2 linked regions of the Glaciimonas sp. CA11.2 genome follow. The protein of the gene in region 1 interacts with the protein of each later gene in a pairwise test. Links are inferred from orthologs where the notes say so. Each region holds a gene or a part of one and is shown in the gene's direction. Other genes may lie near its edges.

What was found.
Region 2: the proteins of secD (region 1) and pheT interact in binary tests that used the Escherichia coli proteins (3 or more experiments, as listed by UniProt). The link is inferred for Glaciimonas sp. CA11.2 from one-to-one orthologs.

The regions. Positions count from the first base shown.
Region 1 is NZ_JAVIWL010000001.1:944,346-955,684, reverse strand. The notes cover bases 3,452-6,402. They hold secD (protein translocase subunit SecD), read left to right. Parts: upstream 3,452-3,972; coding sequence 3,973-5,832; downstream 5,833-6,402. Other genes in these bases: secF (protein translocase subunit SecF), read left to right, coding at 5,952-6,402; yajC (preprotein translocase subunit YajC), read left to right, coding at 3,452-3,534. In the rest of the region: ATP-dependent DNA helicase RecG, read right to left, coding at 1-451; tRNA preQ1(34) S-adenosylmethionine ribosyltransferase-isomerase QueA, read left to right, coding at 666-1,733; tRNA guanosine(34) transglycosylase Tgt, read left to right, coding at 1,877-3,004; more of yajC, read left to right, coding at 3,187-3,451; more of secF, read left to right, coding at 6,403-6,896; RGU75_RS04040 (hypothetical protein), read right to left, coding at 7,035-7,343; RGU75_RS04035 (acyclic terpene utilization AtuA family protein), read right to left, coding at 7,355-8,689; RGU75_RS04030 (citrate:proton symporter), read right to left, coding at 8,818-10,116; RGU75_RS04025 (LysR family transcriptional regulator), read left to right, coding at 10,310-11,227. UniProt on the Escherichia coli protein: Part of the Sec protein translocase complex. Interacts with the SecYEG preprotein conducting channel. SecDF uses the proton motive force (PMF) to complete protein translocation after the ATP-dependent function of SecA.
Region 2 is NZ_JAVIWL010000001.1:309,077-315,166, reverse strand. Bases 1,425-4,481 are described here. They hold pheT (phenylalanine--tRNA ligase subunit beta), read left to right. Parts: upstream 1,425-1,768; coding sequence 1,769-4,195; downstream 4,196-4,481. Other genes in these bases: pheS (phenylalanine--tRNA ligase subunit alpha), read left to right, coding at 1,425-1,668. Outside these bases: rplT (50S ribosomal protein L20), read left to right, coding at 1-257; more of pheS, read left to right, coding at 652-1,424; RGU75_RS01285 (integration host factor subunit alpha), read left to right, coding at 4,505-4,918; RGU75_RS01280 (MerR family transcriptional regulator), read left to right, coding at 4,927-5,355; upp (uracil phosphoribosyltransferase), read left to right, coding at 5,541-6,090.

The DNA.
Region 1 (11,339 bases):
CGCTTGGCAGCGGCGCACCCTCAAGGACGATTTTGTAGGTTGGATGGACTACCTCGGCACCAAAAAAACCGTGCCGGATTTCGCCGCGCGCACGAACGCGTGTGCCGACCGCCAATTGCGTGATTTGGCTGCCGTAAAAATTGAGAAACCGCATCATCAACTGACCACTGTCATCTGCCAATGTCACAACCAGTTGGCGCCGTGGCCGATATTGAACGTCGCAGGCGCTGACAATGCCTTCGACTTGTGCGACGGTGGTTCCCATCATACTAGCCTGATGGATGGTGACGACCTGGGTTTCGTCCTCATAGCGGGCTGGCAGATGCAACACCAGATCCATATCGGTACGTAAGCCGAGGCGTGCTAACTTGGTTTCCCTGCTCGCAGCAGGGGCTTTGGCGGGCTTACGAAGTTTGGTGGCAGATGATGGTTTTCGCGTTGGTTCAGGCATATAGGCCGTAAATGTGGCGGCTGGGCGTAAAATAGCGGGTTGTTTGAGGTTAATACAGAACTTATGCAAAACTTATGCAATATAAGCGCAACGCCTGGTCCTTAGAGTTGTGCCATTGTAAAGGCTACTCGACACATTCGTAAGGTGCATAAACCTTAAGTGTTGATAGATCGGATATTTTTAATCTTATTATTTACTCAGTTATTAGTTAAGTATGCATTCTCTTTCCGATTACGATTTCACCCTACCACCCGAATTGATTGCGCAACTGCCGTTGAGCGAGCGTAGCGCCTCTCGTTTATTGCATGTTGACGATGCATCGTTTGGCGCATTAGATGGTGCGTCATTAATTGATCGCCAGTTTACGGATGTGGTGGATTTGCTATCACCCGATGATTTATTGGTATTCAACGATACCCGCGTATTGAAAGCCCGTTTCTTTGGTGTCAAAGCGACTGGCGGCAAAGTCGAGGTACTGGTCGAACGCGTGATCGATAACCGCACCGTGCACGCGCAGGTGCGCGCGTCAAAATCGCCGCAAACGGGGACGCAGATACGTTTAGCTGAAGCTTTTGACGTCACCGTCGGCAAGCGTGTCGGTGAGTTTTTTACACTGATATTCCCAGCGGATGTATTCGAACTGATCGAGACGCATGGTCGCTTGCCGTTGCCGCCCTACATAGAGCACACGGCAGACGCGTTCGACGAGACGCGCTATCAGACCGTCTATGCGAAGCAACCTGGTGCCGTAGCGGCGCCGACTGCAGGCTTGCATTTCGATTTGGCGTTGCTCGAGCGTTTGCGTGAAAAAGGCATCGGTTTTGCCTACGTCACCTTGCACGTCGGGGCCGGGACTTTCCAGCCGGTACGTACTGAAAACCTTGCCGACCATAAAATGCATACAGAGTGGTACACAATCGATTCTGCGACTGTGGAGGCAGTCCGGGCGACCAAGGCCGCTGGTGGTAACGTCGTCGCTGTGGGAACTACTAGCTTGCGTGCGCTGGAATCAGCTTCCCAAACCGGTGAATTGCTGGCCGGCGGTGCCGATACTGCGTTATTTATAACGCCGGGTTATCGCTTTAAGACTGTTGATCGTCTCATTACCAATTTCCATTTGCCGAAATCGACATTGCTGATGTTAGTGTCGGCTTTTGCCGGTTACGATGTGATCAAGGCAGCTTACGCGCACGCGATTTTACAAAAGTATCGGTTTTTTAGCTATGGCGATGCCATGTTGCTTACTTATCGGCGAAGTAGCGGTAAAGGTGCCGAAAAATGAAATGATATTGCGTTTATGCTGGGCTACGTTGTAGAGCATTTGTTCTGTGATCGCCCGCAATATAAAATGCAAAGCGCGTGACGGCGCGTTTGATGATGTCAGGCGTGCCAAAGTGCGTGCCAAAAATACAATTGAGAATCCATATGCTTGAATTTACGCTGCTTAAAACTGAAGGAAACGCACGCCGAGGCCGCGTTAAACTCAATCACGGTATAGTCGAAACACCGATTTTCATGCCAGTCGGCACATACGGTTCAGTCAAGGCCATGTCGCCGCTGGAACTAAAAGAGATCGACGCACATATTATCTTGGGTAATACCTTTCATCTGTGGTTGCGCCCGGGTATCGAAGTCGTCAAAAAGTTTGGTGGTCTTCATAAATTTATGGGCTGGGACAAGCCGATCTTGACAGATTCCGGCGGATTTCAGGTGTTTTCTCTCGGGGCGATGCGCAAGATTACCGAAGAAGGTGTCAAGTTTTCATCGCCTATTAATGGTGATAAGTTATTTTTGTCGCCGGAAGTATCGATGCAAATTCAGAAAGTCCTGAATTCTGACATCGTGATGCAGTTTGATGAGTGTACGCCGTACGAAATTGACGGTCGTCCTGCCACGCAAGTTGAGGCAGCTGAGTCGATGCGCATGTCTTTGCGCTGGGCCAAGCGCTCGCAAGATGAGTTCATTGGCGGCGAAAACTCCAATGCTTTGTTCGGCATAGTCCAGGGCGGAATGTTTGAACATTTGCGCGATGAGTCGTTGGCGGGTCTAAGCGAGCTGGATTTCCATGGCGTGGCGATTGGCGGTCTGTCGGTCGGCGAGCCAAAAGAAGAAATGATGCGCGTACTGGAACATATCGGCCCTAAGTTGCCAGCCAACAAGCCGCATTATTTAATGGGTGTCGGCACGCCGGAAGATCTGGTGGCCGGTGTTCAAAGCGGCATTGACATGTTTGACTGCGTTATGCCGACGCGAAACGCGCGAAACGGTTGGTTGTTCACGCGTTTTGGTGATGTGAAAATCAAAAATGCGCGCTATAAAGAGGATATTCAACCGCTTGATGAAACCTGCGGTTGCTATGCATGCCAAAACTTTTCACGTGCTTATTTACATCATTTGCACCGCACTGGGGAGATTCTGGGCGCGCGTTTAAATACGATTCATAACTTGCATTACTACCTCGATTTAATGCAAAACATTCGTAATTCTCTCGATGTCGGGGGATTTTCGGCATTTGTAGAGCAATTTCATGCAGATCGCGCGCGCGGGGTTTAACGAAGAAATACTGCAAAAAAGTGCCAAAAACTGGCAAAAAATAGGTAATTAAGAGGGAGAAGTCGCAAATCACTCAGCGTTGCCCCATAAGCATCTGCCTAGTATTTAGGCAGTATGCTATTCCTGGGCCGCCCAATGCTAAAATGCGAGGCTATTTTAAAACAACCATCAGGAGCATTCTCGTGTTTATTACTACTGCACATGCGCAGACTGCGCCCGCCGCCACAGCATCTACAGGCCCTTTTGGTCTGGGTGGCAATCTGACTAGTTTCCTGCCGATCATCTTGATGTTCGTCGTTTTATACTTCCTGATGATTCGTCCGCAGATGAAACGTCAGAAAGAACAAAAATCCATGATGGATGCTTTGGGTAAGGGCGACGAAGTCGTCACAACCGGCGGCATTCTGGGTAAAGTTGTAAAAGTCGCTGATGGTTACGTGACGTTGGAAATCGCCAGTGGCACTGAAGTTACTCTGCAAAAAAACGCAGTGACAACATTGCTGCCTAAAGGCACGATCAAAGCACTGTAAGCACCTCGCTGATTGCTGGCGTGATAAGAACGTTCACTGATAATTTTACGATTTGGGCTTTAAGCGTGAGTTTATTGGTTGCATAGTGGTTGCTTACTATTCACCCATTGCTCGCTCTCATAAATTGTGATTTTATCGGTGAGGCGTTCTTAATATCATCAGGTTCAGTAGTGGTTGTGGATGTGAGTATTGAATCGTAAAAGTTGAAAAGCCAAATTTTTGCCGTTTTGCCAATAGCTTCGCTATTGATCATAAAAACCGACAAAATTTGTTTTTCTTAGTAATTTTTCGCCTTGAATCCTCGCCTTGATTCCTGAAGTGAGACGCTGTCTGTTTTATCAGACGTTTCTATCGGTATCGGGCATTATTTTTAGTAGTACGAGTATGTTGCAAATTGCGTTTTGCAAGTTGCGGACTCACACCAAACGCTGAATCACTATGAATCGCTATCCAATCTGGAAATATATTGTGATCGTCATCGCGCTGTTGTTTGGCGTGCTGTACACACTGCCGAATTTTTTTGGCGAATCACCTGCGGTACAAATCAGCAGCATAAAGTCTACCCTGAAGGTAGATAGTGCGTTGAGTGGGAGGGTGGAACAGGTTCTGGACCAAGCCAATCTGGCGCCCCTCAATGTTATCTTTGATAATGCCGGTGCCGAAGGCTCGGTGCGTGCGCGTTTCAAGGATACGGACACCCAGTTCAAGGCTAAGACCGTACTGGAAAAAGCATTAAATACCGATCCGACCGATCCAACTTATAGCGTCGCGTTTAATCTGGTCCCGAATACGCCGCAATGGCTACAAAGTATTCACGCGTTCCCTATGTTTCTTGGGCTTGATTTGCGCGGCGGAGTGTATTTCCTGATGCAAGTTGATGTTAAGGCGGTCGCCAACAAGCGCATTCAGGGTTTGCAATCAAGTGCTCGCAGCATTTTGCGCGACAAGGATATACGTTATAGCGGTATTGATCGTAACGGTGATGCGATTGAAATCAGTTTCCGCGATCAAGATACTCTGGGCAAGGCAAAAACCTTACTGGCAGATCAATTGCCGGAGCTGACGCTGACCGATGGACCAGTTGGTGCCGATCCAAAGCTGATTGCGACCTTGAAAGCGGATGTGTTGAAAACAACCACTGATCAGAGCGTGCAGCAAAATATTCTGACGTTGTCCAAGCGCGTCAACGAGTTGGGTGTTGCCGAACCGATCATTCAACGCCAAGGCGCTGATCGCATCGTGGTGCAGTTGCCGGGTGTGCAAGATGTAGCGCGCGCCAAGGACATTATTGGTCGTACCGCCACCCTGGAAGTGCGGATGGTCGATGAGTCAGTTACGCGCGGTACCGAGGCAACTGCCGCTGTGCCGTTTGGTTCTGAATTGTTCAAGATTGGCAAGAACGCCCCGGTGGTTTTGTACAAAGATCCCGTACTGACCGGCGACTATATCTCTAACGCGTCTGTGTCGTTTGATCAAAATCATCAGCCAGCGGTGAGTATTGATTTGAATGGTGATGGCGGGCGCAAGATGCGCGCTGCTACACGCGACAAAATCGGTAAAGCGATGGCAGTCGTTCTGTTTGAAAAAGGCAAGGGCGAAGTCCTGACGGTAGCAACAATTCAAAGTGAGTTGGGTTCCAGCTTTCAGATTACGGGCATGGGTACGCCACAAGCGGCTGCCGATCTGTCGTTGTTGATGCGTGCTGGTTCGCTGGCTGCACCAATGGAAATTATTGAAGAGCGGACCATCGGACCGCAACTCGGTGCCGAGAATATCAAAAAAGGTTTTGATTCAACCATGTACGGCTTCCTGGTGGTCTCGATCTTCATGATCGCGTACTACTTGTTATTTGGTGCGTTTAGTGTGATTGCGTTGTCGGTCAATCTGTTGCTTCTGGTAGCAGTATTATCGACGCTGCAAGCAACCTTGACGCTGCCCGGTATCGCCGCGATCGCGTTGACACTCGGTATGGCAATTGATGCCAACGTGCTGGTGAACGAGCGGATACGAGAAGAATTACGCAAAGGGAACTCACCGCAAGCGGCGATTGCTTTGGGCTTCGAGCATGCCTGGCATACCATTCTCGACTCTAATGTGACCGCATTAATTGCCGGTATTGCGTTGCTGACGTTTGGTTCAGGTGCGATTCGCGGCTTTGCAGTGGTGCATTGCCTTGGTATTCTGACCTCGATGTTTTCAGCGGTGTTCTTCTCGCGTGGTTTGGCCAATTTGTGGTACGGCCGCCGTAAGAAACTGACATCATTGTCGATTGGTAAAGTCTGGACGCCGGGCGATTAATTGTTTGTCTGTTGTCTGATAAAAATTGCTAAAGTAATTGTTGATATGACCGGAGTGCCAATTTTTACTCCCTGCAGTGCAGGTTAGAAAGATGGCACGGTCGAACTGAAAGGTCTGTGATGGAATTTTTCCGAATTAAAAAAGATATTCCGTTTATGCGCCACGCATTGATTTTGAATGCGGTGTCAGCGCTAACGTTTGTCTTAGCCGTGTTTTTCCTTTTTCATAAAGGATTGCATTTATCGATCGAATTCACCGGTGGTACAGTGATGGAGCTGACGTACAGTCAACCGGCAAATATCGACGGCATCCGCAAGACGGTCGAAGATATTGGTTTTACTGACAATCAGATCCAAAGTTTTGGTACTGCGCAGGATGTCTTGATTCGCCTTCCAGCCAAAAAAGGCGTCAGTTCATCTCAACAGAGTGAGACTGTTTTGACTGCGTTGAAGGCCGTGAATCCTGACGTTCAGTTGAAACGCACCGAGTTTGTCGGGCCGCAGGTTGGTGACGAACTGGCACATGACGGTTTGATGGCATTGCTGTTCGTGATTATTGGTATCGTTATCTATCTGGCGATTCGCTTTGAGTGGAAATACGCAGTCGCAGCGATCATCGCTAACTTGCATGATGTGGTGATTATTCTAGGATTTTTTGCCTTCTTCCAGTGGGAATTTTCTCTTACCGTATTGGCGGCAGTATTGGCCGTATTGGGATATTCCGTCAATGAATCGGTGGTGGTGTTTGACCGGGTTCGCGAGACATTCCGTGACCGAAAATACGGCAAAATGGCGACGCCGGATGTATTGAATCACGCGATTACAAGCACAATCTCTCGCACAATTATCACTCACGGTAGTACCGAAATCATGGTGTTATCAATGCTGATATTCGGCGGCCCAACGCTGCATTATTTTGCTGCTGCGCTGACCATCGGTATTCTGTTTGGTATTTATTCTTCGGTATTTGTCGCTGCTGCGCTGGCTATGTGGTTGGGTGTTAAGCGCGAAGATCTGATCAAGCCGATTAAAGAAAAAGATGAAACTGAAGGCGCTGTAGTTTAAGTGTCAGTTTGAAATCCCAGTTTGACTCCCGATCAGCCCCGTTAAGAAAAACGGGGCTTTTTTTCGTCTGTTGCTGACGTCTTTGCAATTATCAGTATGGATATGACTGCTCAGTTATTTATGCGGCCACTGAGCACTTTAAGCGTCAGGGATGTTGAGACTCAGTAACGCTGAACTAAGGCATTTTCCATGTGCATCAAGCGCTAGCGAGCGAGTAACGCCGCCGCCGAGTGCTTTCTGCAAAACAAAATTCATAGCGCCGAGGTTGGGTAGCATATAGCGGACGACTTCGCCAAATACGATATCGGCGAAGTGCGCTTTCACTACCTCGGCGGTGACATATTTTTCTAATAGTGGATAGTCTTTGCCATCATAAGCAATGAGCGAAAGGTTAGAAATATCTCCCTTGTCGCCAGCGCGAGAATGGGCAATATCGCGAAGCTTCATGTCAGGTCTCCTTATGCTGAATAGTGAATAGAGGTCATGACCGAAGCCTCCGGCAGCAACGTTGAGCGCACGGCAACCACATCTTTCGCCACCTTGGTTGCACCGCCGCCGCCAGCTGGTCCGCAGGTATATAAAGTCTCAACTTCATTACCGATGCGGATGGCTTCTTTCAGGCTGTCGGTACGCGCTACTACGCGGATGCGGACTTCGTACGGCTCCGAATCTGGCATACTTAAGCCAGCGCCATGGATAGCATTGACGCCGATTAAGTCATACCGGATTTCGTCAACTTTCACTTCGGTTGTTTTCAATCTTTCAGCAACAATATCTAGCGCGAATTGAGCGCGTGCCAAGGCACCGGGACCGGCATACGACATTTGTCCTTCACCGATATAACTATCGATGTAGCCAATCGATACCTTTAGCATGCCGGTCTTTGGATGGCCTGTCGCGCCATGAATGGCGACCCGATCCGTACCGATTTCGGAGATCGTTACTGCAGAGAAGTCGGCCACGACATCTGGCGTCAAATAGGCCGCCGGATTATGAATTTCGTAGAGCAGTTGTTCCTTGCATGTCGCGGCCGTGACCCGCCCGCCAGAACCAGCCACCTTGGTAATAATCACGCTGCCATCCTCGGATACCTCGCCAATCGGAAAGCCCAACCGTGCCAGGTCAGGGACGTCCTTATAACCTGGGTCAGCAAAATAACCACCGGTAATTTGCCCTGCGCATTCGAGCAAATGGCCTACTAACGTACCTTGCCCGAGTCGATGCCAATCGTCCATCTCCCATCCAAACGCATGAATCAGCGGTGCGAGAACTAAGGCCGGATCGGCCACACGGCCGGTGACGATCACGTCTGCGCCTTGGGCCAAGGCATCCACCAACGGTTGGGCGCCAAGATAAGCGTTGGCAGACAGTAAGCGCTCGCCCAATGCCATCACTGGACTGCCACTCTCGTCTACATAATGACCTTGCTGAAGGATGGACAAAACGTCATCGCCAGAAATCGCAGCAATTTTCAGTTTGGTCAAACCCAGTGATAACGCAATCTCCTTAATCTTGGCGGCGGCGCCAAGTGGGTTTGCGGCACCCATATTGGTAATGATTTTGATCCCTTTTTCGCTGCAAATCCGCAATACCGCCTGCATCCTGTCTGCGAGCAGCGGATCGTAACCCAGCGTAGGATCTTTCATTTTTGCTTGTTGGGCCAAGGCAATCGTGCGCTCTGCAAGGCATTCGAATATCAAATAGTCGATATTGCCTTTTTCGGCCAGTTCAATTGCTGGCTCAATGCGGTCGCCCGAGTAGCCAGCACCGGCTCCAATACGGATATGTTTCATTATTTCTCCTTTCACCTAGCGCCTGTATTCGGACGCCAGCCATCAAAGTGGACATTATTAATTCGGCACTATCGATATAAAAATACCAACGTAGATAACACTGGTCACGGTCATCATTGGGCCTAACGTTACAGCGGAAAAATCCCGAGAATAACGCAAGCGATGGTCATCACAATTGATGCTGCAAATAGATATTTGAACGTGTATTTTTGATGATCAGCCAGATCGATTCCGGCAAGTCCTGCGACCAAAAATGTGGCTGGTGTCAGCGGACTGATAGGAAATCCTGTCGTCATCTGACCCAATAATGCCGCCTGTGCCACCTGGATCGGCGGCACACCCAGCATATGACTGACCTCCGCGACTACCGGAAGCACGCCGAAATAAAACGAGTCGGGATCGAACAGTAAAGAGAGCGGCATCGACAGCAATCCCAGCACCACAGGAATATGCGACGCCATTGAGGGTGGCACCAAGGCGACCGCTGCCTTTGCCATCGCCGAAAGCATGCCTGATTTGGTCATGATGCCGGTAAATACGCCTGCCGCAAATAGAATGCTGGCCATCAGCAATGCCGCTTTAGCATGTGCGTCGACGCGGGCGCGTTGCATGTCCACGTTCGGGTAATTGATCATCAGCGCGAGGACGACGCCAACCATAAACATCACCACTGGATCAATCTTGCCGCTGATCATGACGCCAAGGACGATCACTGTTAGTGCAATGTTGATCCAGAAATTGCGAGGCCGACGAATCTGCTTTTCGAGATCGGTCAATTCATGCTTGTGGACAAATCCGATCGGCGCGCCGTTGGTCAGACCTAAACGGATTTCCTCTTTCCGGCCCAACCAATAGGACACTCCGAAAACAAATACCAGACCGATCAGTTGAATCGGTATCAATGGAGTGAAAATTTCGCTTACCGGTATATGAAGCGCAGCCGAAGCACGGATCATCGGGCCAGTCCATGGTAAAAAATTTACGCCGGCTGCCAGCGATGCAACACAAGCGAGAACCCGTTTGTCTATACCAAGCCGCGTATACAGCGGCAGCATCGCTGGAATTGTCACCAGAAAGGTTACCGCGCCCGAGCCGTCAAGATGGATCAGCAATGCCAGCAACGCTGTGCCGGGAACAATGCGCGTCGGACGACTTCCCACCACCCGCAAGATGCCGCTGATGACGGGGTCGAGCATGCCTGCGTCAGTGACGATTCCGAAGAACAAAATAGCAAATACGAACATTCCTGCGACGGGCGCAATATTGGTAATGCCGGCGACAATGAATTTTGAGGTTTCCAGCCCGAAGCCACCGATCAGCGCGGCAATAATTGGTATGGCAATAAGCGCCACCAACGGCGACATTTTTTTGGTGAGGATCATCGTCAGCAATACGATAATCGTGATAAATCCGAGCAGTGCCAGCATGTTGTCTCCAGGTTTTTTAAATATGCTTATCTAGGTAGCATTTGGGTATATTCTGAATGGCTTTATTTATATTGTAAAATTAGATTTTTAGATGAATTAATCGGTAATTGAGATTAATTGACCGTCAAATCAAAATGCGAGTGGTGGGTGTAGCGAACACTAACTTTTCTCAATCTATCGTTGAGCCGAACGTATGCAGCCTAATATCTCCACAAAGTTACTCCACGCGTTTCTTGCCCTCAACGAGTGCCGGCATTTTACGCGGGCGGCGCAGCGATGCCATTTGTCGCAGTCGGCATTTAGCGTGGTGATTCAAAAATTGGAGACGACAGTCGGTACGCAACTGGTCGAGCGCGATACACGTAACGTCACACTCACTGCAGAAGGTGAAATTTTTGTGGAAGTGGCGCGCAGTCTTGTTGCTGATATCGAATCCGCATTTTCGGATATGGCCGATTACGTGGCTCGCCGTAAAGGACGGGTATCCATGGCGGCACTGCCATCGTTGGCCGCCAATGGCTTACCGGCGGTGATTGCGGCGTATAAAAAACAATTTCAGGGGATTAGCGTTCAGCTTTATGACGCGCTATCCGATCAATGTCTGGAATTGTTGCGATTGGGAAAGGTCGATCTGGTGGTGACCGCACCTGGCGCTCGTTTGATGGAGTTTGAGACGAGAACGCTTTGCAGTGATCCGTTTTACCTCGTTTGCCGACGGGATCATCCTTTGGCGGAAAAAACGAGTATCGCCTTAACCGACTTAACCGGCTGCGATTTGATTCACCTGGCGAAGTCCACTAGCGTGCGGCAAAAGGTCGATCTTCTTATCCGCAATATAGCGGTCAACGATACGGGATTCGAAGTCGAGCATTTAGCGACAGTAGCGGGGCTAATCGAGCACGGCTTGGGCATAAGCTTGGTTCCTGCGCTCACTTTATTCCAATTTCGACAGTTGAATCTGAAGGCGATTCCGGTCGAAACCGAGGGCGTAATCCGTCCGATATATATCGTGAAACAAAAGGATCGCAATCTCTCTATCGCCGCACGGGGAATGTTCGATTTGATCGTGGCAAGCTTTCAAAACCCTGCATTGCCAGATCCATACCTATGATCTCGATTCTGCGCTGACCGTTTAGCTAATCGGCTCTTTCAGGCAATTATCCAGCGAAGATGATGGTAGCGCTAGCCGAGAAGACATGCCGTAACCAGAGCGCTCCGTTACA
Region 2 (6,090 bases), 640 kb from region 1 along the record:
CCAAGCAAGCAGTTATGCGCGCTGGTCAATACGCGTATCGCGATCGTCGTAACAAGAAGCGCGTCTTCCGTGCATTGTGGATCGCCCGTATTAACGCCGCTTCTCGTGAGCATGGCGTTACATACAGCGTATTCATGAATGGTCTGAAACGTGCCTCTATCGAACTGGACCGTAAAGTCCTGGCCGATATGGCAGTGATGGACAAGCCAGCGTTTGCTGCGATTGTCAATCAAGTTAAAGCCATCATCGCTGCGTAATTAACGACGTAGTTTTGCTAGTGCAGCTGAGTTGAGGTCACCTCAGGTAACTTTAATTTATGAAGCATGCGCAATCCCGAGCGGGGCAGAGGTGTATACCTTATGCCCCGTTTGTGTTTTTTAACTGCCATTTTATTCTGTATCGAATACGATTTCATTCGTTTGTCTTTGCTGAATTTTTAATGGTTTCTTGTTCCCGTTTGCTTTGGAAATGAGAGTGTGGATAGATTAAAAGTGTGTTGTTACGCCGCCTGAATGCCCTTGGCAATTTGACGATAGGTGTAACGCAGTGGATGCGGATAACGCCGTTATTTAAACACTTTTTTAATTTCTCCCCTTCATTACTAATGCTTATTGGAATTTTTCGGCTTCCCATTGGAGCAGGAAAAACTGCATGAACTCCCTAGAACAACTTGTAACGCAAGCCCAGGCTGATTTTATTGCCGCAATTGATGCGGCTGCGCTGGAAAACGCCAAAGCCAAATATCTTGGCAAAACCGGTCAAATTACCGAGCAAATGAAAGGTCTGGGCAAGCTCGGACCGGACGAACGTAAAGTGCAAGGTGCCGTGATCAATGTCGCCAAACAGCAGATCGAGAACGCGCTGACCGCGCGCCGTGATGCGCTGGCAGACGCGCAGATGCAAGTCCGTTTGAATGCCGAGGCAATTGACGTGACTTTGCCTGGTCGTGGTCGTGGCGTTGGCGGAATTCATCCCGTGATGCGGACCTGGGAACGGGTTGAAGAAATTTTCCGGTCGATTGGTTTTGATGTGGCCGACGGTCCCGAAATCGAAACAGATTGGACTAACTTTACCGCATTGAATAGCCCGGAAAATCATCCTGCGCGCTCAATGCAGGATACCTTCTACATCGAAGGCAATGACACACAAGGCAAGCCGTTGCTATTGCGTACGCATACCAGTCCGATGCAGGTACGCTATGCGCGCATGAACAAGCCACCGATCAAAGTAATCGCACCCGGTCGCACTTATCGTGTGGACAGTGATGCTACCCATTCGCCGATGTTTCATCAGGTTGAAGGTTTGTGGATCGCTGAAGATATCAGTTTTGCCGACCTAAAGGGCGTGTACCTGAATTTCGTCAAAGCGTTTTTCGAAACCGACGATTTACAAGTCCGCTTCCGACCTTCTTATTTTCCTTTCACCGAACCATCGGCCGAAATCGATATCGCATTTGGCAGTGGCGCACTAAAAGGGCGTTGGTTAGAAGTGTCCGGTGCAGGTCAGGTTCACCCGAGCGTTGTGCGCAATATGGGTCTTGACCCTGAGCAGTTTATCGGTTTTGCGTTCGGCTCAGGTCTCGAGCGCTTGACAATGTTGCGTTACGGGATCAGCGACTTGCGTCTATTTTACGAAGGCGATTTGCGCTTTTTAAAGCAATTTAATTAGAAATCGCGCTCGCCCAAGACGTCTCGGATGCTATGTGCCGCCTTCATGGCGAGCAAGCTGATCCGAGTCTTCCATGATGAAAGGTTTTTGAAGGTTTACTATGCAATTCTCTGAAAGCTGGCTGCGTACAATGGTCAATCCGAGCATGACTTCGGACGAATTATCCCACTTGCTGACGATGTCAGGCCTCGAAGTAGAAGAGGTCGCGCCGGTTGCGCCGCCGTTCACGAATGTCGTGGTTGGCCACGTGTTAGACATCGCCAAACATCCGAACGCAGACCGACTCAATGTGTGTCAGGTCGATGTTGGAACCGGCACTGCGTTGACAATCGTGTGCGGCGCATCGAACGTTCGCGCTGGCCTTAAAGTGCCGTGCGCGATGCCGGGAGCCATGCTGCCGCCGGGTGCTGACGGCAAACCTTTTGAAATCAAAGTGGGCGAGTTGCGTGGAGTTGAATCGCACGGCATGTTGTGTTCGGCCCGTGAACTGAAATTATCCGAAGAAAACGAAGGTCTGCTGGAATTGCCCGGCGATGCTTCAGTAGGAATGAATTTTCGTGATTATTATGAGCTGAATGATCTGAAATTCACGATTAAACTGACGCCGAATAAGGCCGATTGCCTTTCCGTATTGGGCGTGGCGCGCGAAGTGTCTGCATTAACCGGCACCGAACTTAAGCATCCAGCTTACCAGGCAGTAAGCGCCAATATTTCAGAAGTATTGCCGGTCACTATTTCGGCACCAGATTTATGCGGCCGTTTTTCGGGCCGCGTTATTCGCGGTTTGAATGCCAGGGCTGCGACGCCGCAATGGATGAAGCAACGTCTGGAACGCAGCGGTCAACGCTCGATATCGGCACTGGTGGATATCTCCAATTATGTAATGCTGGAACTCGGTCGTCCGACCCACGTGTTTGATCTGGATAAAATCCATGGCATTCTTGATGTACGTTGGGGAAAAACGGGTGAGTCACTCAAGCTGTTAAACGGCAATACCGTTAGTGTTGATGAGTGGATTGGCGTTATTGCAGACGAACAGCAAATCGAATCGCTGGCCGGTATCATGGGTGGTGACGCGACCGCTGTTTCGTTGGAGACGCAGAACATTTATCTCGAAGCAGCGTTTTGGTTTCCGCAAGCGATTCAGGGACGCGCACGCCGGTTTAATTTTTCCACAGATGCCGGGCATCGTTTTGAACGGGGCGTTGATTTTGCGACCACGGTTGAACATATCGAACGGATCACAGCGTTGCTCATCGAAATTTGCGGCAACGGCGATACCAAAGTCGGTCCTGTTGACGACCAAAAAATTAACTTGCCGTTACGCTTGCCCGTCACCGTTCGCACCGCTCGCGCTGTGAAGGTGATTGGTGTGCCGCTGACCGATGCACTGATAGCGGATATTTTTACACGCCTTAATCTGACGTTTACGCAAGAGCCGGGTATTTTTTCGGTTACACCGCCGTCCTACCGTTTCGATATCGAAATTGAAGAAGACCTGATCGAAGAGATCGTGCGCGTGTACGGTTTTGAAAATATACCTGCATTGCCGCCGGTTGCGCCGAATGAAATGTTTATTGCGCCTGAAAATACGCGCTCTTTGTTCGCAATCAGCCATAAGCTAGCCGCGCTGGACTATCAGGAAGTGATTAACTTTAGCTTTGTCGAAGAAGCCTGGGAAGTTGACTTTGCGGCTAACGTGCAACCAATCAAACTGATCAATCCTATCGCTAGTCAGATGAGCGTGATGCGTTCTTCATTGATCGCCAGTTTGGTCGCAAATGTGAAATACAACTTGAACCGTAAAGTGAGTCGCGTCCGTATTTTTGAATCTGGTACCGTATTTTTGCGTAACGTAGATAGCCAGGACGGCGCGTTAGCAGTCGCAGGGTTCGATCAACAGAAACATGTCGCTGGTCTGGCGTACGGTCCCTACGCTGAAGAGCAATGGGGACAGGTTAGCCGCGTCGTCGATTTTTATGATGTAAAGGCAGATCTCGAGGCCTTATTCGCTCCGGCAATATTGCGCTTCGCTAAGATTGATCATCCGGCCTTGCATCCTGGCCGCTCGGCACAGGTCATGTTGAACGGCAAGGCCGTTGGATTCATTGGTGAGCTGCATCCGCGCTTGCAGCAGAAATATGACCTTCCGCTGGCGGCAGTTGTATTTGAGATTACGGTAGAGGCTTTACAGCAACGCGAAGTTCCCAAGTACGTCGACATTTCTAAATTCCCGGCAGTGGTACGGGACCTCGCGGTGGTCGTCAATCAAGGTGTTCCCGCGCAAGATTTGCTGGATATTTTTGCCACCGAAAAGAGTACTAACAACGCCTGTCGAATTCTGCAAGCCTTTGTTTTATTTGATGAATATCATGGCAAGGGATTAGAAAATGACGAAAAAAGTCTTGCTTTCCGGTTTACCTTGCAAGATACTGAAAACACCCTTCAAGACGATACCGTTGATGCTGCCATGACCGCTTTGATTGCGGCAATTGGAAAGATTGACGGCGCGAAATTGCGCAGTTAAGCAAACGCTGGATTGTTAAAAAACATAAAACCTGTCAGGTAATACACATTTGGTAGGCTTACATTTTGACGTGAAGTTTGTGCCAGTAGTAAGTGTCGTTGGTAGGTTTTTTCATGCCAGCTTTGAGCCAACCTTAAAGTTAATCTTTATGGTTGGAAAATAAGGCTATGCTTTAAAGTAAGCTCCAGGTGCGTGACTGAGAGGCGCTATGACGAAGCTGTTCGTGCTGAAAAGTCGCATAAGTAGAATGCTCGTTTTTTTGACGTGGCGAATCGCAAAACAGGGTGAGAACAACGGAATGAACGCAGAATGAGCGATATGCAGGCAGTTGAGTTTGAATCGGTATTGGACGCTGATCTGAATCGGGCGATGCGCGAGGCACAAGCGCGCTCGCAGGCTGAAAAAGATTTACCGACATTAACAAAAGCCGAGTTGGCGGAGCTTTTATTTGAACAAGTTGGCCTTAACAAGCGTGAAGCCAAAGATATGGTCGAAACTTTTTTTGATGAAATGCGGAATGCGTTGGAACGCGGCGAAGCGGTTAAGTTATCAGGCTTCGGTAATTTTCAATTACGTGACAAGCCACAAAGACCTGGTCGTAACCCTAAAACCGGTGAAGAGATTCCTATTTCCGCGCGTCGTGTCGTCACTTTTCATGCCAGTCAGAAGCTTAAAGGCATGGTCGAAGCGACTTCGCAACAACCTTTTTCCCTCGTTCTTTAAGCTAATTCATGAATGATCGTATTAGTAAATCTGAGGTTATCGTCTTGCCGCCTATTCCTGCAAAGCGCTATTTCACTATTGGTGAAGTAAGTGAACTTTGTGGCGTAAAACCGCACGTTTTGCGTTATTGGGAGCAGGAATTTACGCAATTGAAGCCGGTTAAGCGGCGCGGTAATCGTCGTTATTATCAACATCATGAAGTATTGTTGATTCGGCGTATCCGCGAACTGTTATATGAGCAAGGTTTCACCATTAGCGGTGCGCGTAACAAACTCGATGGCAGGATGGCGCAGGCAGAAAAAGATTCTATGGCCGCCGCCGCGGAAGCTGCACAGAATAAAATTAACCTGATCGAAGTACGCCATGAGTTGGAGCAAATTTTAGCTTTGCTGACTTTAGTCGCACCTGAAAAAAACTCGGCATCCATCACGCAGTAGTTGGTGTTTGCTGGTGGTTGTCATACTGTGCATGGGCCTCGATGGTGCCGTTAAAGAGTCGCATAAAACTTTCCAAAAGGTGCATGAGAGTTTCATAAGCGCCGCCTGAAAATACGGCGGCACTTGTTGACAGATACGTTGCCTTGTTTCGCTCACCTCAACCGATCATTTTTCGTCTCATTCTTATGCTCAGCGACCCGCGTTTCCCCAATCTGTTTATCCTTAATCATCCGTTGATTCAGCACAAGCTGACCCATATGCGTAGTAAGGATACGTCGACGCGTACTTTCCGCCAGTTGTTGCGTGAAATTACCCAATTGATGGGATATGAGATCACGCGGGATTTGCCGTTGACGACACAGCGTATTGAAACCCCGATTCAAAGTATGGACGCGCCGGTAATTGCCGGACGTAAGCTTGCCGTGGTGCCAGTTCTGCGTGCAGGTATTGGTATGAGTGATGGCTTGTTGGATTTGGTGCCATCGGCCCGCGTGGGACATATTGGCGTCTACCGCGATCCTGCCACGCTGGAGCCGATTGAGTATCTTGTGCGTTTGCCGGATTTGGCTGAGCGCACGTTTATTCTTTGTGACCCGATGGTGGCGACAGGCAACTCAGCCGTGTATGCGGTCAATGTACTCAAGCAGCGTGGTGTGACCGATGCGCAAATTGTTTTTCTAGCGTTGGTTGCCGCACCGGAAGGCGTGCAAGTATTTCAGGATGCGCATCCACACG